Regions from separate parts of the Xanthobacter aminoxidans genome, predicted to be linked through region 3. Evidence: predicted binding sites of a transcription regulator. Region 3 holds the regulator's gene; each other region holds the start of a gene.

Region 1 (10,081 bases), on a different contig from region 3:
CTCGACAACATGCGCTTCGCCGGATCGCCGTTCGAGATCGAGCTGCCGCGCGATCAATGGCGCCGTGTCATCGCCCGTCGCACCAGCGACGGCATCGGGTATTTCACCCATTCGGACATTTCCCTCCTCAAGCGCCAGCAGGCGGACCTGCTGGTGGCGGAACGCCGGGCGTGGGAGGGGGAGCGGCGCTATCGCCTGCTGGCGGAGAACTCGACCGACGTGATCGCCGCGATCTCCGGTGACCGGACGATCCGCTTCATGTCGCCGGCCTGCAGCCGCATTCTCGGGTGGGGGCCTTCGGAGATGCTCGATCGCGACGTGATCGATTTCCTCCACCCCGATGAGCAGCCCATGTTCCTGGCGGCGCTCTGCGCCGGCGAGGGAAGCGGTCTTGGCCGCAGCGCCGCTTTCGTGTGCCGGGTGCGTGCCCGCCATGACGACTGGGTGTGGATGGAAGCCTCCATCGGAGCGGTTCAGGAGACGACGCTCGACGGAGCCGACATCGCCTTCATCTGCTCGCTGCGCGACGCCCGCGAAAGGGTGCTCGCGGAGCGGGCGCTCAAGCGGGCGCACGAGGAGCTGGCGCTCATCGCCGGCAGCGATCCGTTGACCGGCCTTGCGAACCGGCGCCGCTTCGAGGCCATCTTCGATGAGGAATGGCACCGGGCGGGACGCGAGCGGCTGGGGCTGTGCCTGGCGATGGTGGATATCGATCGCTTCAAGGCGGTCAACGACACTTTCGGGCATCTCGCCGGGGACGAATGTCTCAAGCGGGTGGCGATGGTCATCAAGGCCAATCTCCCGCCCGGAGCCGGGCTGGCGGCCCGCTATGGCGGGGAAGAGTTCGTGCTTCTGCTTCCCAATGCCTCCGGAGGGCAGGGGCAGGCGCTTTGCGAGCGCATCCACAACGATCTCAAGCGGGAGCCGTGGTCGGCGGTGGCGCCGGGCCTCGACGCGGTGACCGTCAGCATCGGCCTCTGCATCGCGCGGGCCCCGCAGGGGGCCAGCATGGCCGGGCTGATCCGCATCGCCGACGAGGCCCTCTACAGGGCCAAAAGCTCGGGGCGGAACTGCACGGAGGTACAGCATGCCGTCTGAGGATGGCTGCTTCGCCGGAAGGTCACGCGGGCGTCATCCCCCCTTGGCAAGGTCGCGCGCCTTTCTCCACAATTGAACCGCGCCGAGCCGCGCTTGCGCCCGTCCGCGTCCAGGAGGTGTCGATGAATCGCCGCGAACTGCTCGCCGGAACCGCCGCTTCTGCCGGCCTCGCGCTGGTGCCGGGCCTCGCCCTTGCGCAAGGCGCACCGGTCCAGATCACGTTCTGGCACGCCATGGCCGGCCCCCTCGGCGACGAACTGAAGCGGCTCTGCGACGCCTTCAACGCCGTCCAGAAGGCGGTGGTGGTGGAACCGGTGTTCAAGGGCACCTATCCCGAGACCATGACCGCGGCCATCGCCGCCTTTCGTGCCGGCAAGGCGCCGCATCTGGTCCAGATGTACGAGGTCGGCACCGGCTCCATGCTGGCCGCCGGCGCGGCGGTGAAGCAGGTGTGGCAGCTCGCCGACGAGACCGGCGTCCGGCTCGATCCGGCCATCTACATGCCGGCCGTGCGCAGCTACTACAGCCTGCCGGATGGCCGCATGGCCTCCATGCCGTTCAATTCGTCGACGCCCATCATGTGGTGCAACAAGGACCTGTTCGAGCGCGCCGGCCTTGATCCCGAGCGGCCGCCGGAGACCTGGGAGCAGGTGGTGACGGCGGCCGAGGCGCTGCGGTCCAAGGGCGGCGCCAAGGTGGGCATGACCACCGCGTGGCCGACCTGGGTGCATCTGGAATGCTTCGGCGCCATCCATGATGTGCCCTTCGCCACCAAGGCCAACGGCTTCGAGGGGCTCGACGCCGAGCTGGTGTTCAATTCCCCGCCCATGCGCAGCCACATCACCCGCCTTCTGGAAATGGCGAAGGCGGGCACCTTCACCTATGCCGGCCGCGGCGCCGCCGGCGACAGCCTCTACCCGGCCGGCGACACGGGCATCTCCTTCAACTCGTCCGGGATCCGCGCTGCCGTGGTGCGCGACGCCCGCTTCCGCCCCATGGCGGCGCAACTGCCCTATGACCCGGCGGTGCGGGCCACACCGAACAATTCGATCATCGGCGGCGCGAGCCTGTGGACCATGACGGCGCCCGACCGGTCGGCGGCGGAATACAAGGCCGTCGCCAGCTTCCTCGCCTTCCTCGCCCGGCCGGACACCGATGCGTCCTGGCACCAGCGCACGGGTTATGTCCCGGTCACGCTGGGCGGCGCGGGCCTCTCGCTTGCCCAGGGCTACTATGCCCGCAATCCGGGCGCGGACATCCCCATCCGCCAGCTCAACCGCGGCGAGGTCACGGTCAATTCCAAGGGCTTGCGCCTCGGGCGGCTGACCGAGATCCGGGCCATCGTCGAGGAAGAGTTCGAGACGGCCCTGCAGGGCAAGCAGGACGCCGGCGCCGCCCTCGACACGGCCGTGGCACGCGGCAACAAGGTGTTGCGCGAGTTCGAGAAGTCCGTATCCAGATAGGTCCTGCGGAGCACGGCCCGGACATGGAGCGGCGAACGATCTTTCCGGGCTGGACGACGCCCGCGCTGCTGCTGGTGCCGCAGATGGCGCTGACCGTGTTGCTGTTCCTGTGGCCGACGGCGGTGGCGGTGCGCGCGAGCGTCATGCGCGCCGATCCGTTCGGCCTCAGCGAGACCTTCGCGGGCCTCGACAATTTCACCGCGCTCTTCACCGATCCGCTCTATCTCGCCGCCATCGGGCGCACATTGGTGTTCTGCGGGGCGGTGACGGGGCTGGCGCTCGGCCTCGCGGTCCTGCTGGCGGTGTTCGCCGACGCGGACATCCGCGGGCGGGGCGCCTACCGGGCGGCGCTGGTCTGGCCCTATGCGGTCGCGCCGGCGGCCGCGGGCGTGATCTGGGCGCTGCTGCTCCATCCGCAGATCGGCGGCGTCGCCGGCCTCCTGAAGCATCTCGGCATCGCCTGGAACTACAAGCTGAACGACACGCAGGCCATGATCGCCGTGGTCGGCGCCTCCGCGTGGCGGCAGGTGAGCTACAATTTCATCTTCGTCCTCGCGGGCCTCCAATCCATCCCGCGCACCATCATCGATGCCGCGCGGATGGACGGGGCGCGTGGCTGGCGGCGGTTCCGCACCATCCTCCTGCCCATGCTCGCACCGACGCTCGCATTCCTGGTGGTGGTGAACCTCGTCTATTCCGCCTTCGAGACCTTCGGCACCATCGAGGCCCTGACGCAGGGCGGACCGGGCCGGGCGACGCAGACCCTGATGGTGAAGGTCTATCGCGACGGTGTGGTCAATCTGGACCTCGGGGCTTCCGCCGCCCAGTCGGTGGTGCTGATGGCCCTCGTCATGGGGCTGACGGCGCTGCAGTTCCATTTCCTCAGGCGGCGGGGCGAACGATGAAGGCGCCGGCCCTGCGCTCCCCGATGCGGGGACATCTCTTGGCCCACGCGGTGCTGCTCATGGGCACGGCCCTGTTCCTGTTGCCCATCTGGCTGGTGTTCGTGGGATCGACGCTGGACAGCGGCGCCATCAACCGGGGCGATATCGGCCTCCTGCCGCGCCTCGAAGGCCTCGCGATCTACCCGCGCCTGCTTTCGCCCGCGCCCGGCGGGGTGCCCGTGTGGCGCATGCTGGCCCTTTCCTTCGCCATGGCGCTCGCCATCGCCGCCGGCAAGATCGCCGTCTCGCTGCTCTCGGCCTATGCGGTGGCCTTCTTCCGCTTTCCCGGCCGCATGCTGTGCTCCTGGCTGCTGTTCGTCACCCTCATGCTGCCGGTGGAGGTGCGCATCATCCCCACCTTCGCGGTGGTGGCGGATTTCGGCATGGTGAACACTTTCGCCGGCCTCGTCCTGCCGCTCACCGCCTCGGCGACGGCGACCCTGCTGTTCCGGCAGGCTTTCGTGCTGGTGCCCGACGAGTTGGTGGAGGCCGCCCGCATGGACGGGGCCGGTCCCTGGCGGTTTCTCCGGGACGTGCTGATCCCGCTGTCGCGCACCAACATGGCGGCGCTGTTCGTCATCCTGTTCGTCTACGGCTGGAACCAGTATCTGTGGCCGCTGGTGGTGGCCACCGACCCGCGGCTCGACACCATCACGGTGGGGATCGTGCGCATGATCGGCCCGGAATCCCGCACCGCCTGGAACGAGGTGATGGCGACCGCCATCCTCGCCATGCTGCCGCCCACGCTGGTGGTTCTGGCCATGCTCAGATGGTTCGTGAAGGGCCTTACGGAGAGCGAACGCTGATGGCCGGGCTGGTCCTCGATCAGGTGCGCAAGAGCTTCGGCCGCACCGAGGTGCTGCGGGGCATCGACCTCGATGTGGCGCCGGGCGAAATGGTGGTGGTCGTCGGGGCGTCGGGCTGCGGCAAGTCCACGCTTCTGCGGCTCGTCGCCGGTCTGGAGCAGCCGAGTTCCGGCCGGATCATGCTGGATGGCGAGGACATCACCGCGCGCGATCCCGCCGCGCGGGACATCGCCATGGTGTTCCAGCACTATGCGCTCTATCCGCACATGAGCGTGTTCGACAACATGGCCTATGGGCTGAAGGTGCGCCGCCTGCCGCGCGCCGAGATCGCCGCGCGCGTCGAGGAGGCCGCCCAGATGCTGCACATTTCGCCGCTGCTGGGCCGCAAGCCGCGCGAGCTGTCCGGCGGCCAGCGCCAGCGCGTCGCCATCGGCCGGGCGGTGGTGCGCAAGCCGCGCCTGTTCCTGTTCGACGAGCCCCTGTCCAGCCTCGACGCGCGGCTGCGCACCTCCATGCGCGCCGAGATCAAGCGCCTGCAACGCCGCCTTGGCGTCACCAGCCTCTATGTGACCCACGACCAGCATGAGGCGATGAGCCTCGGCGATCGCATTCTGGTGCTGAACGAGGGCCGTCCGGCGCAGCTCGGACCGCCCATGGAGATCTACGCCCGCCCGGCCGACACCGCCGTGGCGGAGCTGATCGGCGATCCGCCCATGAACCTGCTTCCCGGATGGCTCGACGCCAATGGCCGGGTGCGACTGGAGACTGGCGACACGGGGCACGGACGGCCGGTGCTCGTGGGCATCCGGCCCGAGGATGTGGCGGGCGGGCACCCCGACGGCGACGGGCTGGTCCTGCGCTTCACCCCGGACACGGTGGAGCCGATGGGCGCCGAGGTGCTTCTGGTGGGGCGCCTCGACACCGGCGCCGCATTCTCGGTGCGCACGCTGCCGGCGAGTTTCGCGCTGGGGTCCCGCCTCGATTTCCATTGCCCGGCGCAGCGGCTGCACCTGTTCGATCCGGGTTCGGGGCAACGCATCGGGCCGGCCGGTCCGGTGGCCCGATGATGCGCCGCCCCCCGGCTCACCCGGTGTGCGCGCCGGTCGCGTCGGGGTCTTGCGAGCCATCCCCGGCCTTCGGTGCGGGAATGCGGAACCAGGCCACATAGAGCGCCGGCAGGAACAGGAGCGTCAGCACCGTTCCCACGATGATGCCGCCCATCATGGCGTAGGCCATGGGCCCCCAGAACACCTCGCGGGCGATGGGAATGAGGCCGAGGCTCGCCGCCGCCGCCGTGAGCATGATGGGCCGCATGCGGTGCTCCGTCGCCTCCCGCACCGCCTCCCACGGCGGGTGGCCCTCGGCCCGCAGATGCTCGATCTGGACGATCAGGATCACCGAGTTACGGATGAGGATGCCGATGAGCGCCAGCACGCCGAGGATGGCGACGAAGCCCAGCGGCGCGCCGCTCGGCACCAGCGCGGCGACCACGCCGATGAGCGCCAGCGGGGCCACGGCGAACACCAGCACCAGCCGCTGGAAGCTCTGGAGCTGGATCATCAGGATGGTGGCCATGATGAACAGCATCAGCGGCATCACCGCGAGGATGGGGGCCTGGCTCTTCTGGCTCTCCTCCACCGCGCCGCCGATGACGACACTATAGCCGGGCGGCAGCTTCGTGTTGAAGGCCGCGACGGCGGGCGTGAGCTGCTCCACCACCGTGTTCGGCTGGACCGCATCGATGATGCCGGCCTTCGCCGTGATGGTCGGCAGCCGCGAGCGCCGCCAGATGGTGGGCTGCTCGATCTCGTAGCGCAGGGTCGCCACCGCCGCGAGGGGCACGGAGCGCCCGCCCGAGCCGGGCAGCTGAAGGTCGCGCAGGGTCTCGATGGACTGGCGCTCCTGCGCATTGGCGCGGCCGAGCACGGTCACGAGATAGATGTCGTCCCGCACCTGGGTGATGGCCGTGCCGTCCAGCACGCCGTTGAGCGCGCCGGCGATGTCCTCGGAGGTCACGCCCAGCTGGCGCGCCTTGTCCTGGAGCACGTCCACCTTGATGACGCGGGCGGGCTCCATCCAGTCGAACACCACATTGCCGAGGTGCGGATTGCTGCGCATGACGCTGGCGAAGTCGAGGGCGATGGTGCGCACCTTCTGGATGTCCGGCCCGCTCACCCGATACTGCACCGGGCGGCCGACCGGCGGGCCGATGTCGAGGAAGTGCACGAAGGCGTCGGTGCCCGGCATGGTCTTGTCGAGATAGGCCTGGAACTGCCCCCTCAGCCGGTCGCGCTCCTCCAGCCCCTTGGTGACGATGATGGTCTGGCCGAACGCCACGTCCGCCGGCTGCACGTCCACCGGCAGCACGAAGCGCGGGGCGCCCGTGCCCACATAGGTGGACCAGTGGTCGATGTCGGGATTGCCCTTCAGCGCCTCCTGCTCGAAGCGCGCCATCTGGGCGTTGGTCTCGGCGATGGAGGCGTTCTGCGGCAGGTTCCAGTCGACGATCAGCTCGCGGCGGTCGGACGACGGGAAGAACTGCTGCTGGACGAGGCCCATGCCGGCGATGGAGAGGATGAAGACGAGCAGTGTCACGCCGATGGTGGTCCAGCGCCACAGCATGGCGCGCTTCAGGATCCAGGCGAACGCACGGGCGAAGCGGCCGCCGCCTTCCTGATGATGCGGCAGGCTCTTCGGCAGGATGGCGACGCCGAGCAGCGGGGTGAACAGCACCGCCACCAGCCACGACACCAGCAGCGACACGGCGATGACGACGAACAGGGTGAAGGTGAATTCGCCGGCGTTGGAGCTGTTGAGGCCGATGGGGATGAAGCCGGCCACCGTCACCAGCGTGCCCGACAGCATGGGGAACGCCGTCGAGGTGTAGACGTGGGTGGCGGCCTTCCTGAGCGTGTCGCCGGCCTCCAGCCGCGCCACCATCATCTCCACCGCGATCATGGCGTCGTCCACCAAGAGGCCGAGGGCGATGATGAGCGCGCCGAGCGAGATGCGCTGGAGCGAGATGCCGGAATAGGCCATCACCATGAAGGTGATGGCGAGCACCAGCGGGATCGAGATCGCCACCACCAGCCCCGCCCGAAACCCGAGGCTGACGAAGCTGATGGCGAGCACGATCACCACCGCCTCCACCAGGGCGCGGGTGAAGCCGCCCACGGCCTCCTCCACGATCTGCGGCTGGTCGGAGACGAGATGCACGCCGACGCCCACCGGCAAGTCGGCCTCGATGCGCGCCATCTCCGCCTTCAGCGCCTCGCCGAACTCAAGCAGGTTGGCGCCGGCCTTCATGCCGATGGCGAGGCCGATGGCCGGCTCGCCGTTGAAGCGGAACAGCGCCTGCGGCGGGTCCACATAGCCGCGCCGGATGGTGGCGACGTCGGTCAAGGGGAAGAAGCGGCCGTTGATCCGGAGGTTGATGGCCTTGAGGCTCTCCTCGGAGGTGAATTGCCCGTTGACGCGCACGGCGATGCGTTCCGGCCCGGCCTGCAGCACGCCGGAGGGTACCAGCGCGTTCTGCGCCTGGAGCGAGGTGAGGACGGCGCGCTGGTCGATGCCGAGGGCGGCCATCTTGCGGGTGGAGAATTCGAGGAAGATCACCTCGTCCTGCGCACCGATGATGTCCACGCGGCCCACATTGGGCACCGTGAGCACCTGCGCGCGCACCTCCTCCACCCGGTCGCGCAGCTGGCGCTGGGTCAGCCCGTCACTGGTGAAGGCGTAGATGTTGCCGTAGACGTCGCCGAACCGGTCGTTGAACTGCGGCCCCGTCACCCCCTGCGGGAAGGTGCCGCGGATGTCGTTGACCATGTTGCGCACCTGCAGCCAGGTGGGCACCACATCGCGGGCCTTGGTGGTGTCGCGCAGGTTGACGAAGATCGTCGTCTCGCCTGGCACGGTGAGGCTGCGGGTGTAGTCCAGCGCCTCCAGCTCCTCGAGCTTCTTCTCGATGCGGTCCGTGACCTGCCGCGTCATCTCCTGAGCCGAGGCGCCGGGCCATTGCGCCTGGATCACCATGGTCTTGATGGTGAAGGCGGGGTCCTCCTCGCGGCCGAGCTGCAGGTAGGACAGGAAGCCCGCGAGGACGAAGGCGAGCATGAAGTACCAGACGAGCGAGCGATGCTCGAGCGCCCAGTCGGACAGGTTGAACGACTTCACGGCTGGACATCCTGCTCTAGACGGATCTTCTGGCCCTCGGACAGGCTGTGCACGCCCGCTGTCACGAGGCGCGTTCCTGCTGCCAATCCCGAGGTCACGCGCGCCTTGTCGCCGGAGGCGGCGGACACGGTGACCTGCTGCGCGTGCACCGTCCGGCCGTCCGCCGCGACGCACCAGACGAAGGACTTGCCGTCGCGGGTGAACACCGCAGAGCCCGGAATCAACAGGTCGGCCGCAAGAGTGTCGGCGGGACGCGCCGCGACGGTTGAGCCGAGCCGGTACACCGCGGGCGGATGGTCGAGGGTGATGCGCACGCGGCGGGTGCGGGTCACGCTGTCGGCCTGGGGCGCGATCTCCCGCACCCGGCCGGTCACGACGGGCGCCCCGTCGAGCTGGAGGCTGACCTGGAACGGCGATCCGATCCTGATATCGCCGATGAAGTCCTCGCCGATATCCACCACCGCCTCGCGGATGTCGGGCCGCGCGATGGTGACGACGCTGCGCCCGGGGGAAACCACCTGTCCCAGCTCCGCGCCGACCGCCGTGACGACCCCGGCGAACTCGGCCTTGAGCTGCGCGTAGCCCAGCTGCTCGCGCGCCTTGACGAGGTTCGCCTGGGCGCGAGCCAGCGACGCCTCGGCCGCCGAGCGGCCCTGCTCGGCGGTCTCGAACGTCGCCCGGCTGGTGGCCGCGGTCTCCAGAAGGGTCCGCTGGCGGTCCTCCGTGCCGGAGGCGTTGGTGAGCTGGGCCTGGGCGTTGGCGACCTCCGCGAGGGCGGACCGCACCGAGAGCTTCAGGGCGGTGTCGTCGATGGCGGCGACGACCTGGTCCTTCGCGACCACATCGCCCACGTTCACCGACCGCACGAGCAGCCGCCCCAGCACCCGGAAGCTGAGGTCCGTCTGCACCTGCGGCTCGATGGTGCCCGCCACTTCGAGCACCTCGCGGGACATGGGCTGCACCACCGCCGTCAGCACCGGACGCGGCGGAACGGCGGGAGCGGCCGCTTGCTCGCCGCAGCCGGCGAGGGCGGCCGTCGCGGCGAGCACCAGCATCAGATGGGCATGTCTCACGAGCCGCTCTCCAGTGTGTAGTCGACGGTCTGGCCGGTGCTGAGGCGTTTGGCGCCGTCCACGACCACGAGGTCGCCCGGCGCGAGGCCGGAGGAGATCACGATGGAGCCGGTCTCGAAGGCGTCCACGACGACCTTGGCGAGGGATACCGCATGGGTCTTCGGATCGATCCGCCAGACCGCTGGGTCTCCGCCATCGGAGGCCAGCGCGCTCCAGGGCAGGACGATGCGCGGCTTCGCCTTCCACATCACGGTTCCGGTCACCGGACTGCCGAGGGGCATGGCTTCGGGCGGCGCGTCGATGGCCACCTTCACCCGCACGGTGCCGGTGGTCGCATCGATGACCGGCGACACTTCCCGCACGCGCCCGTCCGCGACGACCTTGGGATCGGAGACGAGCGAGACCCTGATGCGGTCGGTGTCGCTGTTGTGGAAGAAGGTCTCGTAGACGTCGAACACCGCGTCGCGCGTGTCGTCCTCGGCCAGCGTGAACGCCGGCTGGGCGGGCTGCACCACCTGCCCCAC
Region 2 (10,081 bases), on a different contig from region 3:
GACAACAGCGGCGTGGCCCAGCACGACTGGGACTTCGCCAAGATCTTCGCGACCGTCTGATAGGTGCGGAAGACGGCCGCCTACGGCGTCTCGAACACCCGCCCCTCGCCGTCGCCCTCGCTCCGCTCGGAGCGCGGCGACAGTGTCCGGCGGAAGGCGGCGGGGGTGGCGCCGAAGCGGGCCTTGAAGGCGCGGCCGAAATGGGAGCCGTCGGCAAAGCCGAGGTCGGCGGCGATGCGGGCGGCGGAAAAGCGCGTGTTGGCCAGCATCCAGCGCGCATGGCGCAGCCTGAGCGCCAGATAGCTCTCCTGCGGGCTTTCCCGCAGGCGGTCCGCGAACAGCCGCTCCAGCTGCCGCACGCCGACGCCGAGGGCGTCCGCAATGTCGGCGATGGCCAAAGGCTCGGCGAGGTTCTGCTCCATCAGCAGCAGGGCGCGGGAGACGCGCGCGTCGTCCACCGTCCCCTCCGCCCGGCGCGGGGCGGGCTGGGCGCTCTCGGCCGCGCGGGGGCGGTCGATGAGGAGGATGTTGAGCGCCTTCTGGGCCGTGGCAGCGCCGAGATGCTCGGTGACGAGGCGGGCGGCAAGGTCCGCCACGCCCGCACCGCCGGAGCAGGTGATGCGATCGCCATCCACCACGAACAGCTGGTCCGCCACCGGCACGAGGGTGGGGAATTCGTCTAGGAAATCGCGGTAGTGATACCAGCTCACGCAGCATTTGCGCTGCGCCATGAGCCCCAGCCGGCACAGGAGGAACGAGCCGGTGCACACGCCGATGAGCGGCACGCCCGCCGCCGCCGCGCGCCTGAGATAGGCCGCCAGAGGGTCGGCCTGCGCCGGCACCCCGCGCAGCAGCCCGCCCACCGCCACGATGTAGTCGAACGCCTTCGGGTCCAAGAGGTCCGCGGTCGGCTGGATGTCGATGCCGCAGGACGAGCGGACGGGGCGCAGATGCGGGCTCATCACCTGCCAGGAGCAGTCGATGGGGCGGGAGCGGTCGCCCTTGTCGGCGGCGAGGCGCAGCATGTCCACGAAGCTGGAAAAAGCCGTCAGCGTGAAGTTGGGCAGCAGCACGAACCCCACCCTGAGCTTGGCGGACGGGCCGGGACGGGTGGAAAGAACGTGTCGCATCTGTTCCAGACGAAAGTCGCAAGGGGACGAGCAGGCGCCCCCGCCGGCAAGCATGATGAAGCTTCGCCCCGCCCTGGATGCGGGTCAAGTGACGCGCGACAAGTATTTGAAAAAGCGGTAGAATAATTGCACCGTTCCCGGAGGGAGACGGATGACCAGCGTGTTCGACCTGTTCAAGATCGGCATCGGGCCGTCCTCGTCCCACACCGTGGGGCCGATGGTGGCGGCGCGCCGCTTCCGGGAGGCGCTCCCCGCTGGCACCGCCTGCATCACCGCCGAGCTGTTCGGCTCGCTGGCCTGGACCGGCAAGGGCCACGGTTCCAACCGGGCCATCGCGCTCGGCCTCATGGGCGCGCGGCCGGAGACATTGGACCCGGACGACGTGCCGGCGCTGGTGGCGCGGCTCTTCATCCGCAAGTCCATCGAGGTGGAGGGCGCCCGCATCGCCTTCGATCCCGAGGCCGATCTCATCTTCGATTTCGACACGCTGATGCCGCTGCATTCCAACGCCATGCGCTTTCGCGCCTATGACGCGGACGGCGCGCGGCTCGACGAACGGGTCTTCTATTCCATCGGCGGCGGCTTCGTGGTGGCCGAGGGCGAGCCGCGCGAGCCGGAGGCGGTGGAGGTGCCCCACCCCTTCGCCACGGCGTCCGAACTCCTCTCCGCCTGCGCCCGCACGGGCCTCACCATCGCCGGCCTGCAGATGGCGAATGAATGCGCGCTGCGCCCGGCGGAAGAGGTGGAGGAGAAGCTGGACGCGATCCTCGCCGCCATGTTCGCCTCCATCGATCGCGGCCTCGCACAGGACGGCACCCTGCCCGGAAGCCTGCGCGTGCGGCGGCGGGCCAAGGCGATCCGCGACCAATTGGAGGCGGACCGCCACGCCAATCGCCGCCCGCCGCACGAGATCATGGATTGGGTCTCGGTCTTCGCCATGGCGGTGAACGAGGAGAATGCCGCCGGCGGGCGCATCGTCACCGCCCCCACCAATGGCGCGGCGGGCATCGTACCGGCGGTGCTGCGCTATGTGCGCGACATCTGCCCGGACACCACCCACGCCCAGCTGCGCGCGTTCCTGCTGACCGCCGCGGCGGTGGGCGCGCTCATCAAGCGCAACGCCTCCATCTCCGGCGCGGAGGTGGGCTGCCAGGGGGAAGTCGGCTCCGCCGCCGCCATGGCCGCGGCCGGGCTCGCCTCAGTTCTGGGGGCGAGCCCGGCGCAGATCGAGAATGCGGCCGAGATCGCCATGGAGCACCATCTCGGCATGACGTGCGACCCGATCGGCGGGCTGGTGCAGATCCCCTGCATCGAGCGCAACGCCTTCGGCGCCAACAAGGCCATCGCCGCCGCCTCCCTCGCGCTGCGGGGGGACGGGGTGCATTTCGTCTCGCTGGATCAGGTCATCGAGACCATGCGCCAGACCGGGGCGGACATGCAGTCCAAATACAAGGAGACCTCCCAAGGCGGTCTCGCGGTGAACGTCCCGGAGTGCTGAGCCGCCCCCCTCTCCCCATGCGGAAGAGGGGCGGGGCGAGGGGTGTCCGCGCCCTTTGCCATGACGCCGGGAAAACCGGGGAAGCCCCCATGCCCACCCCCGTCTCCCGCGACGGGAGAGGGACATCTGCGTCCGAATGACCCCCAAACGAGGAAACCGCCCATGACCCTCCACCTCTCCCCTTCCCCGGTCTCCCCCGCCCCGTCCGGCGACGCCGCCGTGTTCGATGCCATCCGCGCGGAGCTTCGGCGCCAGCAGGATCAGATCGAGCTGATCGCCTCCGAGAACATCGTGTCCGAGGCGGTGCTGAAGGCGCAGGGCTCGGTGCTCACCAACAAGTATGCCGAGGGCCTGCCGGGCAAGCGCTACTACGGCGGCTGCGAGCATGTGGACGTGGTGGAGGAGATCGCCATCGACCGCGCCAAGGCGTTGTTCGGGGCGGGCTTTGCCAATGTGCAGCCCCATTCGGGCGCGCAGGCCAATGCCGCCGTGCTGATGGCGGTGCTGAAGCCCGGCGATACCCTGCTCGGCATGTCGCTGGCGGCCGGCGGCCATCTCACCCACGGGGCGCCGCCCACCCTTTCCGGCAAATGGTTCAACGCCATCGGCTACGGTGTCGCGCCGGCCACCGCCCTGATCGACTACGAGGCGGTGGAGCGCCTGGCGCGGGAACACCAGCCCAAGCTCATCATCGCCGGCGGCTCGTCCTATCCGCGCATCATCGATTTCGCCCGCTTCCGCGCCATCGCCGATCAGGTGGGCGCGCTGCTGATGGTGGATGCCGCCCACTATGCCGGGCTCATCGCCGCCGGGGCCTATCCGTCCCCCTTCCCCCACGCCCATGTGGTGACGACCACCACCCACAAGACCCTGCGCGGCCCGCGCGGCGGCATGATCCTCACCAATGACGAGGCGCTGGCGAAGAAGCTCAATTCGGCTGTTTTCCCCGGCCTGCAGGGCGGCCCGCTGATGCACGTGATCGCCGCCAAGGCGGTGGCGTTCGGCGAGGCGCTGACGCCCGAGTTCCGCGCCTATGCCACGCAGGTGGTCGCAAATGCCCGGGCGCTGGCGGCCCGGCTGTCGCAGCGCGGCGCGGCCATCGTCTCCGGCGGCACAGACAGCCATATGGTGCTGGTGGACCTCAGGCCCTTCGGCGTCACCGGCAAGGCGGCGGAAGCGGCGCTGGAGCGGGCCGGCCTGACCTGCAACAAGAACGGCATTCCGTTCGATCCGGAAAAGCCGGCCGTCACGTCCGGCATCCGCCTCGGCACCCCCGCCGGCACCACGCGCGGGTTCGGCGTCGCCGAGTTCGAGACGGTGGCCGACCTGATCGCCGACGTGCTCACCGGCCTCGCGGCCAACGGCGCCGAAGCCAACGGCAAGGCCGAAGTCGCGGCGCGCGCGACCGTGCGCGACATCTGCGCCCGCTTCCCCCTGTATGCGGGGATGTGAGGGGCGATGCACCGTTTCCTCCCCTCTCCCCTCGCGGGAGAGGGGCCGGGGGTGGGGGGGGCGGGCCTTTCCCGAAAGCGGCGGCTCGTCCCCTGTCGGCGGAATCGCCCCCCGCAATGGGAGCGAGGGTAGCCGTGGAGCGCCCTCGCCCCGCCATTGCGTCGGCGGCGGGGGTTGCGCATGGTGGCGGCCCATGGATGCCGCAGAGTGAGCGCATGAGCCTGCTTTCCGCCCGAGATCTTGCCGCCGATATCCGTTCCGGCCGCACCACGCCTGAAGCCGTGCTTGAGCAGGTCGCCGCCGCCATCGCCGCGCACGAAAGCGAGGTCGGGGCCTTCGTGACGCTCGATCTCGATTCGGCCCGCGCCGCCGCCCGCGCGCCCGGCCTCGCCGCGACGCCGCTCTCCGGCCTGCCGGTGGGGGTGAAGGACATTCTCGACACCCGGGACATGCCCACCACCTACGGCAGCCCCATCTATGCCGGCTACCGCCCGCGCACGGATGCGCCGGTGGTGGCCATGACGCGCCGCGCCGGCGGCGTCGTCGTGGGGAAGACCGAGACCACCGAATTCGCCTTCCTCCAGCCGACGCGCACGCGCAATCCGCGCCGCCTCACCTTCTCCCCCGGCGGCTCCTCGGCGGGTTCGGCTGCGGCGGTGGCGGCGGGGATGCTGCCGCTGGCGCTCGGCACCCAGACCGGCGGCTCGGTAATCCGCCCGGCCGCCTTCTGCGGCGTCACCGGCTACAAGCCCACCTTCCGCCTGCTGCCGACGCTGGGCATGAAGACCTTCTCCTGGCATCTCGACACCGTTGGCCTGTTCGGCGCGCGGGTGCGCGACGTGGCCTTCGCGGCCGATGCCATCGCCGGACGCGGCCTCGACATCGGCGAGGAGACCGCCGAAGCGCCGCGCATCGCCATCGTGCGCACCGCCCGCGCCAGCGCCGCCTCGCCCGACGCCCATGCCGCGCTGGAGGCCGCCGCCCGCGCCGCCGAGGCAAGGGGCGCCCGCATCTTCGATCTGGAATTGCCCGAGGCGCTGGAGGCGGCCGACGCCATCCACGGCACGGTGCAGGATTTCGAGGCGGCGCTCTCCCTCGGCGACGAGCTGGACTATGACGGCGACCGGCTCTCGCCCCTGCTGCGCGGCCATCTCAAAGCCGCCCGCGCCATTCCGCCCGACCTTTATGACGGCGCGCGACGCACCGCCAAGCGAGCGCGGCATGCGCTGGGGGACGTGTTCGCGGAGGTGGATGCCATCCTCACCTTCTCCGCCCCCGGCCCCGCGCCGGAGGGATTCGCCACCACCGGCTCGGCCATCTTCAATCGGCTGTGGACGCTGATGGGGTGCCCGGCGATCAATGTGGCTGGGCTCTCCGCCGCCAACGGCATGCCCGTGGGTGTGCAGGTGGTGGGGCGTTTCGGGCGGGATCGGCAGGCGCTGGCCGTCGCGAGCCTCGTGGAAGCCGCCATTACCGCCTGACATGCAGTATTCCACCGCAGCCGACCGTGCGCCGCAGCGGAAGGGAAAGCGTAGAAGGGGGCGTGACTTGGCGCGCGCCGCACTGCGGAAAGTCATGCGCTGCAATAGTTTGCAGCGGCGATGCAGCACAACTTACCTCTTTCCGCATTTTGAGAGTTTGTTAAAGTTCTCTCAAGATCGACCCTGCGAGGCATAAGGTGACACTTGGCCATCTCCTCACCGTGATCGAGACGTGCGCGGCCTTCGGCTTCGTTGGCGCTGTGCTGCTCGGTCTGGTCTGAGGTCAGGACCCGCCACCGCCCTCATGGGACCCGAGAACAGCAATAACCGGGGTCCGGTCGATCGAAGGCGCCGGGGAGCCAACCTCCCCGGCGCCACTCGTTCCAGGTCCGGAAACACGGGCAGTCGCGCCACCGGATACCGCCGCCCCTTCTGCCTGCCCTTCATGACACGTCGTTGACATCGCCGCGGGCACGACCGCGCGCGCCGTCACAAACCGCCTGTCACAGTCGCGGAGACGCGACCGTTGACGGCGCCTTGGCCGAACGGCGCAGCGCTTGGCGCAGCATCGTCACATGGGTGTTGCGGAGCCGCGCTATCCAACCTCCCGACGCGCTGGTGTGGATCGCCTCGGCTCAGGCTGATCGATTCTCCGCCGGCCAGTGATCGAGACCGCGCTGTCCGGCCGGCTTGCCCTGCAAGCGGGCCGGCGCGTGCTCTGGGAGCCTCCGGATGCTGGTGATCGAGGGCCTCACCCGACGCTTCGGCGACAAGGAGGCCGTATCCAACGTGAACCTCGCCATCGGCCAGGGCGCCTTCGTGGGCGTCATCGGCCGATCCGGGGCCGGCAAGTCCACCCTGCTGCGCATGGTCAACCGCCTGCAGGACCCCTCTTCCGGCCGCATCTCCTTCGAGGGTCGCGACGTCACCGCCCTCAAGGGCCACGCGCTGCGCCAATGGCGCGCCGAGGCGGCGATGATCTTCCAGCAGTTCAATCTGGTCGGCCGCCTGGATGTGCTGACCAACGTGCTCATGGGCCGCCTCGCCACCGTTCCCGCCTGGCGCGCCCTCACCAAGAGCTGGAGCGCGGATGACCGGGCCATCGCCCTCTCCGCCCTCGACCAGTTCGACATCGCTCCCCTTGCCGCCCAGCGCGCCGACAGCCTCTCCGGCGGCCAGCAGCAGCGCGTCGCCATCGCCCGCGCGCTGGCGCAGGAGCCGGCGCTGATCCTCGCCGACGAGCCCATCGCCTCGCTCGATCCGCGCAACACCAAGATCGTGATGGATGCGCTTTTGCGCATCAACAAGCACTTCGGCATCACCGTGCTGTGCAACCTGCACTCGCTCGACCTCGCCCGCACCTATTGCGACCGCCTCGTGGGCATGGCGCAGGGCCGCGTGGTGTTCGACGGCGCGCCCGCGGCGCTGACCGAGCAGGTGGCGCACGATCTCTACGGCCTGGAGGCCGGCGAGGTGATGGACACGCCCGCGCGGCGTCCCGTCGCCGCCGACGACGGCATCCCCGAAGCGGCCGCGCTCGCCTGAGCGCGTGCCTTCCGCGCCGACCCGCGACCGCGACCGCGGGCCGGCCGACCCTGCTTGCCCAGTTTCGATTTCGTCCGACAGGAGCACGAGACATGCTGAACCGTCGTAGCCTGATCGCGGCCGCCGCCGCGCTCGTGATGTCCGCCGGCGCCGCCGCCGCGCAGGACTGGAAGGCAAAGTATCCCGAGCTGGTGTTCGCGGTGATCCCCGCCGAGAACGGCAGCGGCGTGACCGATCGCTACCAGCCGCTCATGGACTATCTCACCAAGCAGCTCGGCACCAAGGTGACGCTGCGCGTCGCCAACGACTATGCCGCGGTGATCGAAGGCCAGCGCGCCGGCAACATCCACATGGCCTATTACGGTCCCTCCTCCTTCGCCCGCGCGCTGATGACCGGCGCCAAGATCGACGCCTTCGCCATCGAGGTGAATGCGGACGGCACCAAGGGCTATCACTCGGTGCTCTATGTGAAGGCCGACAGCCCCTACAAGTCCATCGAGGACCTGAAGGGCAAGAACCTCTGCCTCGTCGATCCCAACTCCACCTCCGGCAACAACGTGCCGCGCTTCGCCCTGAACAAGATGGGCCTCAAGCCCGACGACTTCTTCGGCAAGGTGGTCTACGCCGGCTCGCACGAGAACGCGGTGATTGGCGTGCAGCAGGGCACCTGCGACGCCGCCTTCAACTGGTGGAACGACGAGAACGAGTCCAACCTCCGGCGCATGGAGCGCAAGGGGATGGCGAAGTACGGCGACTTCCGCATCATCTTCAAGTCCGACCAGATCGTGAACTCGCCCTACGCCTATCTCTCGGACCTGCCGGCCGACCTGAAGGCCAAGATCCGCGACGCCTTCTTCTCCATCGAGAAGAACGACAAGGCCGCCTTTGACAAGATCTATGAAGGCAAGAGCCAGCTCTGGCAGCCCATCGACAACGAATCCTACGTGGGCATCATCGAGCTGAACAAGTTCGTCGACGAACTGCGCAAGAAGAAGAGCTGAGGCTGACGCCTCCCGGCGAAGAGCGCGCGTCATGCCCGGGCTTGTCCCGGGCATCCACGTCGGGCCGCATGCGCGATGTTCCGCGGTGGCTTCCCGGCCGCGGGACGTGGATGGCCGGGACAAGCCCGGCCATGACGGCGGCTCCTGAGGCGCGGACGGCGCCCATCACATCCTGCGCCCAGACGCCCCCCTCACCCCGGCCCCTCTCCCGTAAGGGTGGAGGGAAGGAACAGGCAGAGCCCACGTGTCCCACGCCATCACCCGGCTGCCCGACGAGCAGATCGCCCCGCTGATCGCCCATTACGATGCGGCGGTGCGGGCGCGGCGGCGGCATACGCTGATCATGTTCGGCGTGATCGCCGTGTGCACCGTGCTCGCCGCCTGGATGGGCGAGGTGAAGCCGGACGTGTTCTTCGCCCACGCGGATCGGTTGCCGAACTATTTCTGGAGCATCACGCCGGTCCTGCACTGGGACACCCTCGGCGCCGATCTGTCCGAGTGGTACTGGAACCTCGACCATTGGCTGAAGCTGCTGCTGGATACGATCCTGATCGCCTATCTCGGCACGCTCATCGGCGCCATCGGCGGCTTCTGCCTGTGCTTCCTCGCCAGCGCCAATCTGGTGAAGAGCCCGTGGATCCGCCTTGGCGCCCGCCGCTTCCTGGAATTCTGCCGCACGGTGCCGGAGCTGGTGTTCGCGCTGCTGTTCGTGGTGGCCTTCGGGCTCGGCCCGCTGCCGGGCGTGCTGGCGCTGGCCATCCACACCATGGGCGCGCTGGGCAAGCTGTTCGCCGAGGTGGTGGAGAACATCGACATGAAGCCGGTGGAAGGCGCCACCGCCTCCGGCGCCTCCTGGCTCACCACCGTGCGCTTCGCCGTGGTGCCGCAGGTGCTCTCCAATTTCGCCTCCTACGGCCTGCTGCGCTTCGAGATCAACGTGCGGGAAGCCTCCATCATGGGCTTCGTCGGTGCCGGCGGCATCGGGCAGGACCTCGTGGAGGCCATCCGCAAGTTCTATTATTCCGATGTCTCCGCCATCCTCCTCCTCATCATCGCGGCGGTGATGATCATCGATCTCGTCACCGAGCAGGTGCGCCACCGCCTGCTCGGCTTTGGAGGCCAGCGATGAGCCGGGCCCGCATCCGCCTTTCCGGAGACGAGCGCGCGCGCCTTGCCGCCGCCCATCCGCACCTCGTCGCGCCGCCCATCAACACGCGGGTCCGCGTCGGCGTGATCATCGCGGTGTTCGCCGGCATCGCCGCCTTCGGCTTCTGGCAGCTCGGCTTCAATTTCGACCGGCTCGGCAGCGGCATCGCGCAGCTCGCGCATTTCGTCACGCTGATGATGCCGCCCGATCCCGGCACGCAGCTGCCGCTCTACATGCACGCGCTCGGCGAGACGCTGGCCATCGCCTTCCTCGGCACGCTGGGCGGCGCCATCGTCGCCTTTCCTTTCGGCTTCCTCGCCGCGAAGAACGTCATTCCCAACATCTTCGCCCATTTCGCCGTCCGCCGCGTGCTGGATACCGTGCGCGGCGTGGATCGCCTCATCTGGGCGCTGATCTATGTGACGGTGGTGGGCCTCGGCCCGTTCGCCGGCATCCTCGCCATCGCCACCGCGAGCTTCGCCGAGCTGGGCAAATTGTTCTCGGAGGCCGTGGAGGCGCTGGATCGGAAGCCCGTGGAGGGCGTCGTCTCCACCGGCGGCTCACCCGTGGAGGCGGTGCGTTTCGGCATGCTGCCGCAAGTGCTGCCGGTGCTGGCGAGCCAGCTGCTCTATTACTTCGAATCCAACGCCCGCCAGTCCACCATCGTCGGCATCGTCGGGGCGGGCGGCCTCGGCCTTCATCTCGCGGAGCAGATCCGCGTGCTGGAATGGCAGAAGGTGTCGTTTCTCGTCCTGATGATGCTCATCATGGTGGCGGTGATCGACTTCATCTCCTCCCGCCTGCGCTTCGCCATCATCGGCAAATCC
Region 3 (10,081 bases):
GTCGGCTCGGCGACTTCGGTCCAGTGGCCCACCGGCGCCGGCGCCAAGGGTAACGAGGGCGTCACCGGCACCGTCAAGAACACCAAGGGCGGCATCGGCTACGTCGAGTTCATCTACGCCGCCGCCAACAAGCTGGTCGTGACCCAGCTGCAGAACAAGGCCGGCAAGTTCGTCACCCCCGAGGTCGCCGGCTTCCAGGCCGCCGCCGCCTCCGCCGACTGGAAGGGCGCCAAGGACTTCGCCGCTTCCATGATCGACGCCCCGGCCCCCGAGGCTTGGCCGATCGTCTCCCCCACCTACATCCTGCTGCCGAAGAACCCGACCAACGTCGAGGCTTCGCGTGAAGTGATGAAGTTCTTCGAGTGGGCCTACACCAAGGAAGGCGCCGACATCGCCGAAGGCCTGCACTACATCCCGCTGCCCGCGGCGGTGGTCGAGCAGGTGAAGGCTGCCTTCAAGGCCGAAGTGAAGGGTCCGGACGGCAAGCCCGTCCTCTGATCTGAAGAAGATCGCGCCGCTCTCCCAGGAGGGCGGCGCTTTTCCATCAGGCGACAGGTCCGGTAGCGCACACGCATCGACAAGCCGGGGCAGGGGATAAAATGGACGCGACGGTGGACGGCATGCGGTCTGGCTCGGCAGAGCCCATCAGCAAGGCCAAGGGCACGGGACGGATCGCCGATCCGATCTTCGTCACCCTCCTGTGGGCGAGCGGCATCTTCGTCCTCATCCTGCTCGGCCTCATCATCGCCGAGCTGTTCAAGGGCGGCCTGCCGGCGCTCCAGCACTTCGGGCTCGACTTCATCTGGTCGTCCGCCTGGAACCCGGTCACCGAGAATTTCGGCGCCCTGGTGATGATCTACGGCACGCTGTTCTCCGCCATCATCGCGGTGATCGTGGCGCTGCCGCTCTCCTTCGGCATCGCCTTCTTCCTCACCGAGATCGCACCCCAGCCGCTGAAGCGGCCCGTCGGCGTCGCGGTGCAGCTTCTGGCTGCCGTGCCCTCCATCATCTACGGCATGTGGGGCTTCTTCGTCGTCGTCCCGCTGATCGCCGCTTATGTGCAGCCTCCGCTGATCGACCTGTTCGGCGACCTGCCGGTCATCGGCGCCCTGTTCGCCGGCCCGCCGCTCGGCTCGGGCATGCTCACCGCCGGCCTCATCCTCGCGGTGATGATCCTGCCCTTCATCACCGCCATGTTCGTGGAGACGCTGGAAAGCGTGCCGCCCATGCTGAAGGAATCGGCCTACGGCATCGGCGCCACCACCTACGAGGTCTACAAGAACGTCTCGGTGCCCTACGGCAAGACCGCCATGGTGGGTGCCATCATGCTCGGCCTCGGCCGCGCGCTGGGCGAGACCATGGCCGTGACCTTCGTCATCGGCAACGCGACGCGCCTGTCCGCCTCCCTGTTCGCGCCGGGCGCGACCATCGCCTCCACCATCGCCAACGAATTCCCCGAGGCCCCGATCGGGTCGCTGAAGCTCACCTCGCTGCTGCAGCTCGGCTTCATCCTGTTCGTGATCTCCTTCATCGTCCTTGCACTGTCCCGGGCGCTCGTGCGCTCGCGGCTCGACTGACCGGGAGCTTCAGAACCATGGCTTCCCTCGCCGCGCGCCGCGCCACCGACCGGGCCGTCAAGGCCATCTCCACCGGCTTCGCCGTCTTCGCCCTGTTCCTTCTCGGCTGGATCCTCTGGACCCTGCTCTCCCGCGGCCTGCCCGCGCTGGGATTGAACGTCTTCACCCAGGTCACCAAGCCGCCGGGCCAGGGCGGCGGCCTGCTGAATGCCATCGTCGGCTCGCTGATCCAGATCGGCATCGCCATGGCCATCGGCGGCCCCATCGGCATCTTCTGCGGCACCTTCCTCGCCGAGAACGGCAAGGGCACCAAGGTCGGCGCCGCCGCCCGCTTCGTGAACGACATCCTGCTGTCGGCACCGTCCATCCTGGTGGGCCTGTTCATCTACACCCTGCTGGTGGTGCCGCTCGGCGGCTTCTCCGGCTGGGCCGGCTCCATCGCCCTGGCGATCCTGGTGATCCCGGTCATCGTGCGCACCACCGAGGACATGCTGAACCTCGTGCCCGTCGGCCTGCGCGAAGCCGCCTTCGCGCTTGGCGCGCCGCAGTGGAAGGTGGTGATGTTCATCACCTGGCGCGCGGCCCGCGCCGGCATCGTCACCGGCGTGCTTTTGGCCATCGCCCGCGCCGCCGGCGAGACCGCGCCGCTGCTGTTCACCTCGCTCGGCAACAACGCCATGTCGACCGACCTGTCGAAGCCGATGGCGAGCCTGCCCATCGCCATCTACCAGTTCGCCGGCAGCCCGTTCGACGACTGGGTCTCGCTCGCCTGGGCCGGCGCACTGCTCATCACCGTGGGCGTGCTGGTGCTCAACGTGGCGTCCCGCCTCTTCCTGGCGCGGAGCCACTAGCTCCCGCCGCCGCCCTTTCCATTTCCTCCGAAGCAAGGCCAAGGCCCAAGCGAGGACAAGATGACTTCAGCCGTCGATCCCACCTTCAATCTCGCCTCCGCCGTGGGTGCCAAGCCGGACGCGCCGCCGGCCCCCGCCAAGATCAAGGTGGAGAACCTGCAGTTCTACTACGGCAGCAACCATGCGCTGCGGAACATCAACTTCGAGGTTCCCGAGAAGCGCGTGACCGCCATGATCGGCCCGTCGGGCTGCGGCAAGTCCACGCTGCTGCGCGTGTTCAACCGCATGTTCGACCTCTACCCCGGCCAGCGCGCCGAGGGCTCGGTGCTGTTCGACGGCGTGAACATCGTCGGCAAGGAGCTGGACCCCACCATCGTGCGCACCCGCATCGGCATGGTGTTCCAGAAGCCCACGCCGTTCCCCATGTCGATCTATGACAACATCGCGTTCGGCGTGAAGCTGCACGAGAAGCTCTCCAAGGCACAGATGGACGAGCGCGTGGAATGGTGCCTGCGCAAGGCCGCCATCTGGGACGAGACCAAGGACCGCCTGCACACCTCGGCGCTCGGCATGTCCGGTGGCCAGCAGCAGCGCCTGTGCATCGCCCGCACCATCGCGGTGAAGCCGGAAGTGATCCTGCTCGACGAGCCCACCTCGGCCCTCGACCCGATCTCCACCTCGAAGATCGAGGACCTGATCGACGAGCTGAAGCAGGAATTCACCATCGTCATCGTCACCCACAACATGCAGCAGGCCGCGCGCTGCGCCGACATGACCGCCTTCTTCTATCTGGGCGAGCTGATCGAGATGGCGCCTTCCGACGTGATCTTCACCAATCCGAAGGAGATCAAGACGCGCGACTACATCACCGGCCGCTTCGGCTGACGGATTGAAGGATCACTGAGATGCCGGATCATATCGTCGCCTCCTTCGATCAGGAGTTGAAGGAAATCGGCCGCAAGGTCGTCGAGATGGGCGGGCAGGCCGAGCGCCTGGTCGCCGACAGCGTCACCTCGCTCATCCGCCGCGACAGCGCCCTCGCCCAGAAGGTGGTGCTGCTCGACGCGACCGTGGACCAGGTGCAGCGCGAGATCGAGGACCGGGCCATCCTGGTCATCGCCAAGCGCCAGCCTGTGGCCATCGACCTCAGAGAGATCGTCGCGTCCATCCGCATCGCCAACGACCTCGAGCGCATCGGCGACCTCGCCAAGAACGTGGGCAAGCGCGTCATCGCCATCGAGGGCGAGTATCACCCGGCGAAGCTGGTGCGCGGGGTGGAGCACATCTCCGACCTCGTGCTCGAGCAGCTCAAGGAAGTGCTCGACGCCTACGCCGCCCGCAACGAGGCGAAGGCGCTGGAAGTGTGGGGCCGCGACGGCGCCATCGACACCATGTACACGTCCCTGTTCCGCGAACTCCTCACCTACATGATGGAAGACCCGCGCAACATCTCCGTGTGCACGCACCTGCTGTTCTGCGCCAAGAACATCGAGCGCATCGGCGACCACGCGACCAACATCGCGGAAATCGTCTACTACATGGTGACGGGCCAGAACCTGCCGGAGAGCCGCCCCAAGGCGGACGCCTCCAGCGACACCACCCTGCCCTTCCCGGGCCGCACCACCACCGTTCAGAGCTGATCCACCAGACCTGAAGACGGGGCGGAGAGCCCCGATAGTGACGGATAGACCAAAGTGCCGGCGCGTATTCTGATCGTCGAGGACGAAGAGCCGTTGACCCTCCTGCTCCGCTACAATCTGGAGTCGGAGGGTTACGGGGTCGAGAGCGTGGGACGCGGCGACGAGGCCGAGACCCGGCTGCGCGAAAGCGTGCCGGATCTCATCATCCTCGACTGGATGCTGCCCGGCCTCTCCGGCATCGAACTCTGCCGGCGCCTGCGCACCCGGCCGGAGACCGAGCGCCTGCCCGTCATCATGCTCACCGCCCGCGGCGAGGAGACCGAGCGGGTGCGCGGCCTCGCCACCGGCGCGGACGACTATGTGGTGAAGCCCTTCTCGGTGCCCGAGCTGCTCGCCCGCGTGCGCGCCCTGCTGCGCCGGGCCAAGCCCGAGCATGTCGCCACCCTGCTGCGGGCCGGCGACATCGAATTGGACCGCGAGACCCATCGGGTCCATCGCGCCGGTCGCGAGATCCATCTCGGCCCCACCGAGTTCCGCCTGCTCGAATTCCTGATGCAGAGCCCCGGCCGGGTCTTCTCCCGCGAGCAGCTGCTCGACGGCGTGTGGGGCCAGGACGTCTATATCGACGAGCGCACGGTGGACGTGCATGTGGGCCGCCTGCGCAAGGCCATCAACCGCGGCCGCCAGTCCGACCCCATCCGCACCGTGCGCGGCGCCGGCTATTCCTTCAACGAGATGTTCGCCCGCGCGCACTGAGCGTTGCTTCGCTGAGGCGGAGAGCGGGCTTTTGGGGCGTTGCGCCTCAGCATTAAAAGGCACCGTCATGGCCGGGCTTGTCCCGGCCATCCACGTCGTGCCGCTGGCGCTACTGCCCGAAATCTATTCCCAGCCGAACCGCGTGGATGCCCGGGACAAGCCCGGGCATGACGGCGGGATTCGAAAGGCGGCCACCGAAAGAAGCGGCGGCGACCTTAACCGAAACGCCCCCCTCACCCCGTCCGGACCCCCAAAAGCCCAAGCGCCTGCTTGGCCGCGCGCTCGCCGGAGAGCCAGGCGCCGCCCACCGTGCCCCACAGCGTCTCGTGGGTGTGCTCACCGGCGAAGACCAGCCGGCCGCCCACCGTCTCGGTGAAGGCGCGGCGCATGTTGCCGAAGCCCGGCAAAGCGCAGGAAAAGGCGCCCAGCGCCCACGGCTCCTTGCTCCAGCGGGTGGCGAATACCTTGCCGACGCGCGCGGCGGTATCCGCGCCGAATTCATGCGTCAGCGCCGCCTTCACGAAGGACGCCGCTGCCTCGGGCGGACTGTCGGCGAGGCCGGCAGCCACGTCGCCCCCCACTTCAAGGCTGTAGAGGTCTGTGCCGCCGATGCGGGCGCGCAGGGCATAGGCGCGCGGGCCGTCGGCGCGGAAATAGACCAGTTCGTCGGCGCCGAGATTGCCGGGATTGCGCGGCAGGCGGAAGCCGATGTGGTCCAAGGCGCCCAGCGTGATCTTCTCCACCGCCGTGCGGTAGCGCTGCGGCAAGGACGGGCCGATGCGCAGCTTGCCGGCCGCAATCAGGCTCGGCGGCACGGCGACGATCACCGTGCGCCCGGTCACGCTGCCCTTGTTGGTCTGCACCGAGACGAGGCGCGGGCTGAGATCGATGGAGCGCGCCACCACCTCGAGCCGCACGGTCAGCGGACGGGCGAGCTGCGCCACCAGCGTGCCCACGCCCTGCCGGCAGATGTCCTCGCTCTCGCGCTCGTCGAAGCGCGAGACATCCACGGTGGAGACCTGATCCAGTTCCTTGGCGCAGTTGAACGGGCCGAGGACGAAGCGGGCGCTTGGCCCCCAGGGTCCGAGATCCGGCAAGGCGCGGGAGGCGGCCATGTCGCGGTTGGCATCGCCGGCGGCGACGATGGCCCGCTCGCCACGGCGGACCGTGGCGATGAAATCCTCATAGTCGGTATCACCCGCCTCGCGCCCGCCCACATAGAGCCGGCCGCCATCGGGCGCGCGATAGATGTCGAGACCTTCGGCCCGGCCGAAGGCGGCCATGGGGCGCGCCGCCGGCATGTTGAGCCGCGCCGCGCCGAGGTCGAACGGCACGCCAAACTGGGTGGTGTCCGTCACCGTGCGGCCGCCCACCTGCTTGCCGGCCTCCAGCAGCACATAGCTGCGCCCGGCCTCGGCGATGCGCCGCGCGGCGGCGATGCCGGCCGCGCCCGCACCGATGATGACGACGTCCGCGTCAGTCTGCTGGCCGAGCGCCCGCGAGGTGGCAAGGCTCATGCCCACGAGCGGCGTGGCCGCCAGGGCAACACCACGGGCGAGCAGCGCGCGGCGGGAAAGAGGGGGGCGATCGGGTTCGGTCACGGCCGGAACGCTACCATGGGGCGTGCAACGGAGCGAGAGGGCAGACCGCCCCGCAGGTAAATGCGCGACACCACGCACTTTCCCGCCGGATCGCCCCCAACCTTCGCAAAATTGTAAGCCGGCATGTGGATAAAGGGGCGCGTGGCCGGCGCGGCTTCGCTCGCGCTCGGGACATGTCGGGGGAGACCCATGAAGGATCCGGTTCAGAAGACCATCGGCTACAGGCTCACCCACACGGCGCGCCTGCAGAAGGCGCTGTCGGCCCGTCTCCTCGCCGGCCTCGGGCTGTTCCCGGGACAGGAATCCGTGCTGAAGCTTTTGTGCGAGGCGGACGGCCGCACCATGGGCGACCTTGCATCCGCGCTGCGGGTGCGCCCGCCCACGGCCTCCAAGACCATCGCCCGCCTCACCACCCAGGGGCTCGTCGAGCGCCGCGCCACCGATGGCGACGGCCGGCTCGTGCGGGTCTTCCTCACAGATGCGGGGCGCGAGCGCGGCGCCTCCATCGATCATGTGTGGGACCAGCTGGAGGCCGAGATGGTGGTTGGCCTCGACAGCAAGGAGAAGAAGCGGCTGCGCAAGCTCCTGCGCAAGGTGGAGAAGAACCTCGCCTTGCGCCTCGGTGCCGACGGCGGCCTCGACGACGAGGCCGAACCCGGCGACGAGGACGAGGACGCCTGAGAGCCGCAGACGCCCCCTCCATCACCGTCACCCAGGCCTGCCCTCGACTTTCCGCCTTGCATCCGGCGCATGGAGCGGTGCGGCACTATGCACCGCGCCGGGCTTTTCTCCCGGCCGATCCCGCGCTATGCCTTGTCCGATCGGTTTTCAATCGATTAAAAACACACCGGCACAGCCGCCGCGCCAACGGCAGAATCAGGATCGCCGGCCGGATCGGCGACGCACCGGGGGAAACATGTCCAACGCCATCGATCTCAACGACCGCTTCGCCATCGTCACCGGCGGCGCGCAGGGTATCGGCCGCGCCGTGGTCGAGCGCTTCATCGCCTCCGGCGCCCGCGTCGCCATCTTCGATCGCGACACCGACCTCGTGGTGAAGACCGCGGACGACCTGGGCCGCGCCCGCGTGATGCCCGTGACCGTGGACGTGAGCCGCCTCGCCGACGTGGAACGGGCCGTGGCCGAGGTGCATGCCGAATTCGGCCGCATCGACATCCTCGTGAACAATGCCGGTGTCGCGGGCGCGAACCACAAGACGTGGGACTACCCGGAAGAGGAATGGAAGAAGGTGATGGCCATCAATCTCGACGGCCCCTTCTTCTGCTGCCGGGCGGTCGCGCCGCACATGATCGCGCAGAAATATGGGCGCATCGTCAATGTGGCCTCCATCGCCGGCAAGGAGGGCAACCCCAACGCCTCCGCCTATTCGGCCTCGAAGGCGGGCGTGATCGCCCTCACCAAGTCGCTGGGCAAGGAACTGGCCGAGTACGACATCGCGGTGAACTGCGTGACGCCCGCCGCCGCGCGCACCGCCATCTTCGATCAGATGAGCCAGCAACACATCGACTATATGCTCTCCAAGATTCCGCGCGGGCGATTCGTGCAGGTGGACGAGGTGGCGGCGACCATCGCCTTTGCGGCCTCGGCGGACTGCTCCTTCACCACGGGCGCAGTGTTCGATCTTTCCGGCGGCCGCGCCACCTACTGAGGACCGCCATGCGCGCGCCGGGAGACAGAGAGGTCACGCCGGCCCCGGCGCCGCTGGTCGGCATCGCGCTCATGTGCCTCGCGGTGATGAGCTTCGCGCTGACCGACACCACGGCCAAATGGCTGAGCGCCCACATCAACGTGCTTATCGTGGTTTGGGCGCGCTACGTCATCCACTTCGCCTTGTCGCTGCTGGTGTTCAATCCCTGGACCGTGCCGGGACTGATGCGCACCCAGCGGCCGGGACTGCAGATCGTCCGCTCGGCGCTGCTCTTCGCCACCACGGCCCTGAACTTCACGGCCCTCCAGTTCCTGCAGCTGGATCAGACAGTCTCCATCATGTTCTCCATCCCCTTCTTCGTCGCCCTGTTCGCGGGGCCGCTGCTGGGGGAGCGGGTGGGGCTGGAGCGCTGGCTCGCCATCATCGTGGGATTTGCCGGCATCCTGCTGGTCGTGCGGCCGGGGGCCGGCGGCATCCATCCCGCCGCGATCCTCTCGCTGGTGGCCGCCGCGACCTATGCGCTCTATTCCATCACCACCCGCATGCTGGCGCGCACGGATGCCAGCAAGACGACGCTGTTCTACACCGCGCTGGTCGGCTCGGTGGTCGCGAGCATTCCCCTGCCCTTCGTGTGGGAAACGCCGCGAGACCCTGCGGTGATCGGTGCCATGATTGGCCTCGGCGCGGTGGCCGGCGCGGGGCATTTCGTGCTCATCCTTGCCCATGCCCGGGCGCCTGCCGCGACACTCGCGCCCTACATCTACACGCAGATCCTGAGCATGATCGCGCTGGGCTGGCTGGTGTTCGGCCAAGTGCCGAGCCTGTGGACGCTGGCGGGGGCCGCCATCGTCATTGCCTCCGGCGCCTATCTCCTCGTGCGCGACGCGCAGATGCGCCCGCATTGAGCACAAAGGGCGAAAGCCTTCTCGGTTTCGCCAGATTGCAGCCTATGCTGGGCATTGTTCTTCCTCAGCCCGCAGGATCATCATGAGCGCCGCCCGTCTTCTCGTCGTCGAAGGAAACACCGCAGAGGCCCGCGCCCGGCAGGTGGCTTTCGGTGGACAGGTGGCGAGCGAGGGCTATGCCCAGCTCCTGCGCGAGCTGTTCCCCGGCACGGTGACGGTGGACATCTGCTATCCCGCCGATGCCGGAGCGAACCTGCCAGATGCCAGCGGACTCGAGGGCTATGATGGCATCGCCATCACCGGCTCCTCGCTCAACATCTACACCGGCGGGCCGGAGATCAGCCAACAGATCGACCTCATGCGCACCGCCTTCACCACGGACGTGCCGGTCTTCGGCAGCTGCTGGGGACTGCAATTGCTCACGGTCGCTGCGGGCGGGGCCGTACGGCGCAATCCGCGGGGGCGGGAGGTGGGTTTCGGCCGGCGCATCCGCATGACGGCCCAGGGCGTCGAGCACCCCATGTTCGATGGCAAGCCCGCCGTGTTCGAGGCCATGACCGTGCATCTCGACGAGGTGGAGACGCTGCCCGAGGGCGCACGGCTCCTCGCGAGCAACGACCATTCGGTGGTCCAGGCGGCGGAGATCCCCGTCGGGCGCACGGTGTGCTGGGGGGTGCAGTACCACCCCGAATATCCCTTCCGCGAAATGGCCGCCATCTTCCGCCGGCTCCAGCCCTCGCTCGTTGCGGAGGGCTTCTTCCCGGACGAAGAGGAAGAGGCCACGTTCATTGCCGACCTCGAGCATTTCGAGCGCGAGCCCGCCAACGCCGCGCTCGCCTGGCGCTACGGGATCGATGGCGCCGTGATCCGCAAGGATATCCGCACCCTTGAAATCGCCAACTGGATCACCCACCAGGTGCTGCCCGGCCGGGCGCGCCGGCTCAGGGGCTGAGGCGAGAGGCGTCGCCGCTCACGGTGCCGGCGCCTCATCGCGCCGTCGATCATCTCGACAAGCCCCGACGTCAAATCGCAATCGAATCGGAATCGTCGAACAGCGCTCCTACGCGCCACCCATGAAGGGG

Evidence for each region. The regulator PhoB, encoded in region 3, activates phosphate uptake and scavenging genes when phosphate is short. The targets are predictions, from matches to a motif close to TGTCATNNANCTGTCAT.
Region 1: the regulator PhoB is predicted to act here: its motif matches at 1,119-1,135, upstream of ugpB (sn-glycerol-3-phosphate ABC transporter substrate-binding protein UgpB).
Region 2: the regulator PhoB is predicted to act here: its motif matches at 6,007-6,023, upstream of phnC (phosphonate ABC transporter ATP-binding protein).

The regions. Positions count from the first base shown of each region.
Region 1 is NZ_JBAFUS010000001.1:1,791,733-1,801,813, reverse strand. Features, by position in the region: gene V5F74_RS08255 (diguanylate cyclase) at 1-1,098, shown strand, start outside; gene ugpB (sn-glycerol-3-phosphate ABC transporter substrate-binding protein UgpB) at 1,221-2,561, shown strand; gene V5F74_RS08245 (ABC transporter permease subunit) at 2,585-3,466, shown strand; gene ugpE (sn-glycerol-3-phosphate ABC transporter permease UgpE) at 3,463-4,311, shown strand; gene V5F74_RS08235 (ABC transporter ATP-binding protein) at 4,311-5,378, shown strand; gene V5F74_RS08230 (efflux RND transporter permease subunit) at 5,395-8,484, opposite strand; gene V5F74_RS08225 (efflux RND transporter periplasmic adaptor subunit) at 8,481-9,539, opposite strand; gene V5F74_RS08220 (efflux RND transporter periplasmic adaptor subunit) at 9,554-10,081, opposite strand, start outside.
Region 2 is NZ_JBAFUS010000002.1:266,782-276,862, reverse strand. Features, by position in the region: gene V5F74_RS10285 (fibronectin type III domain-containing protein) at 1-60, shown strand, start outside; gene V5F74_RS10280 (GlxA family transcriptional regulator) at 81-1,130, opposite strand; gene V5F74_RS10275 (L-serine ammonia-lyase) at 1,282-2,628, shown strand; gene glyA (serine hydroxymethyltransferase) at 2,791-4,080, shown strand; gene V5F74_RS10265 (amidase) at 4,302-5,561, shown strand; gene phnC (phosphonate ABC transporter ATP-binding protein) at 6,294-7,106, shown strand; gene phnD (phosphonate ABC transporter substrate-binding protein) at 7,199-8,107, shown strand; gene phnE (phosphonate ABC transporter, permease protein PhnE) at 8,352-9,236, shown strand; gene phnE (phosphonate ABC transporter, permease protein PhnE) at 9,233-10,081, shown strand, end outside.
Region 3 is NZ_JBAFUS010000004.1:63-10,143, reverse strand. Features, by position in the region: gene pstS (phosphate ABC transporter substrate-binding protein PstS) at 1-498, shown strand, start outside; gene pstC (phosphate ABC transporter permease subunit PstC) at 600-1,577, shown strand; gene pstA (phosphate ABC transporter permease PstA) at 1,595-2,428, shown strand; gene pstB (phosphate ABC transporter ATP-binding protein PstB) at 2,489-3,313, shown strand; gene phoU (phosphate signaling complex protein PhoU) at 3,334-4,068, shown strand; gene phoB (phosphate regulon transcriptional regulator PhoB) at 4,123-4,824, shown strand; gene V5F74_RS18760 (flavin monoamine oxidase family protein) at 5,058-6,425, opposite strand; gene V5F74_RS18755 (MarR family winged helix-turn-helix transcriptional regulator) at 6,615-7,106, shown strand; gene V5F74_RS18750 (SDR family NAD(P)-dependent oxidoreductase) at 7,342-8,094, shown strand; gene V5F74_RS18745 (DMT family transporter) at 8,103-8,999, shown strand; gene V5F74_RS18740 (type 1 glutamine amidotransferase) at 9,082-9,951, shown strand.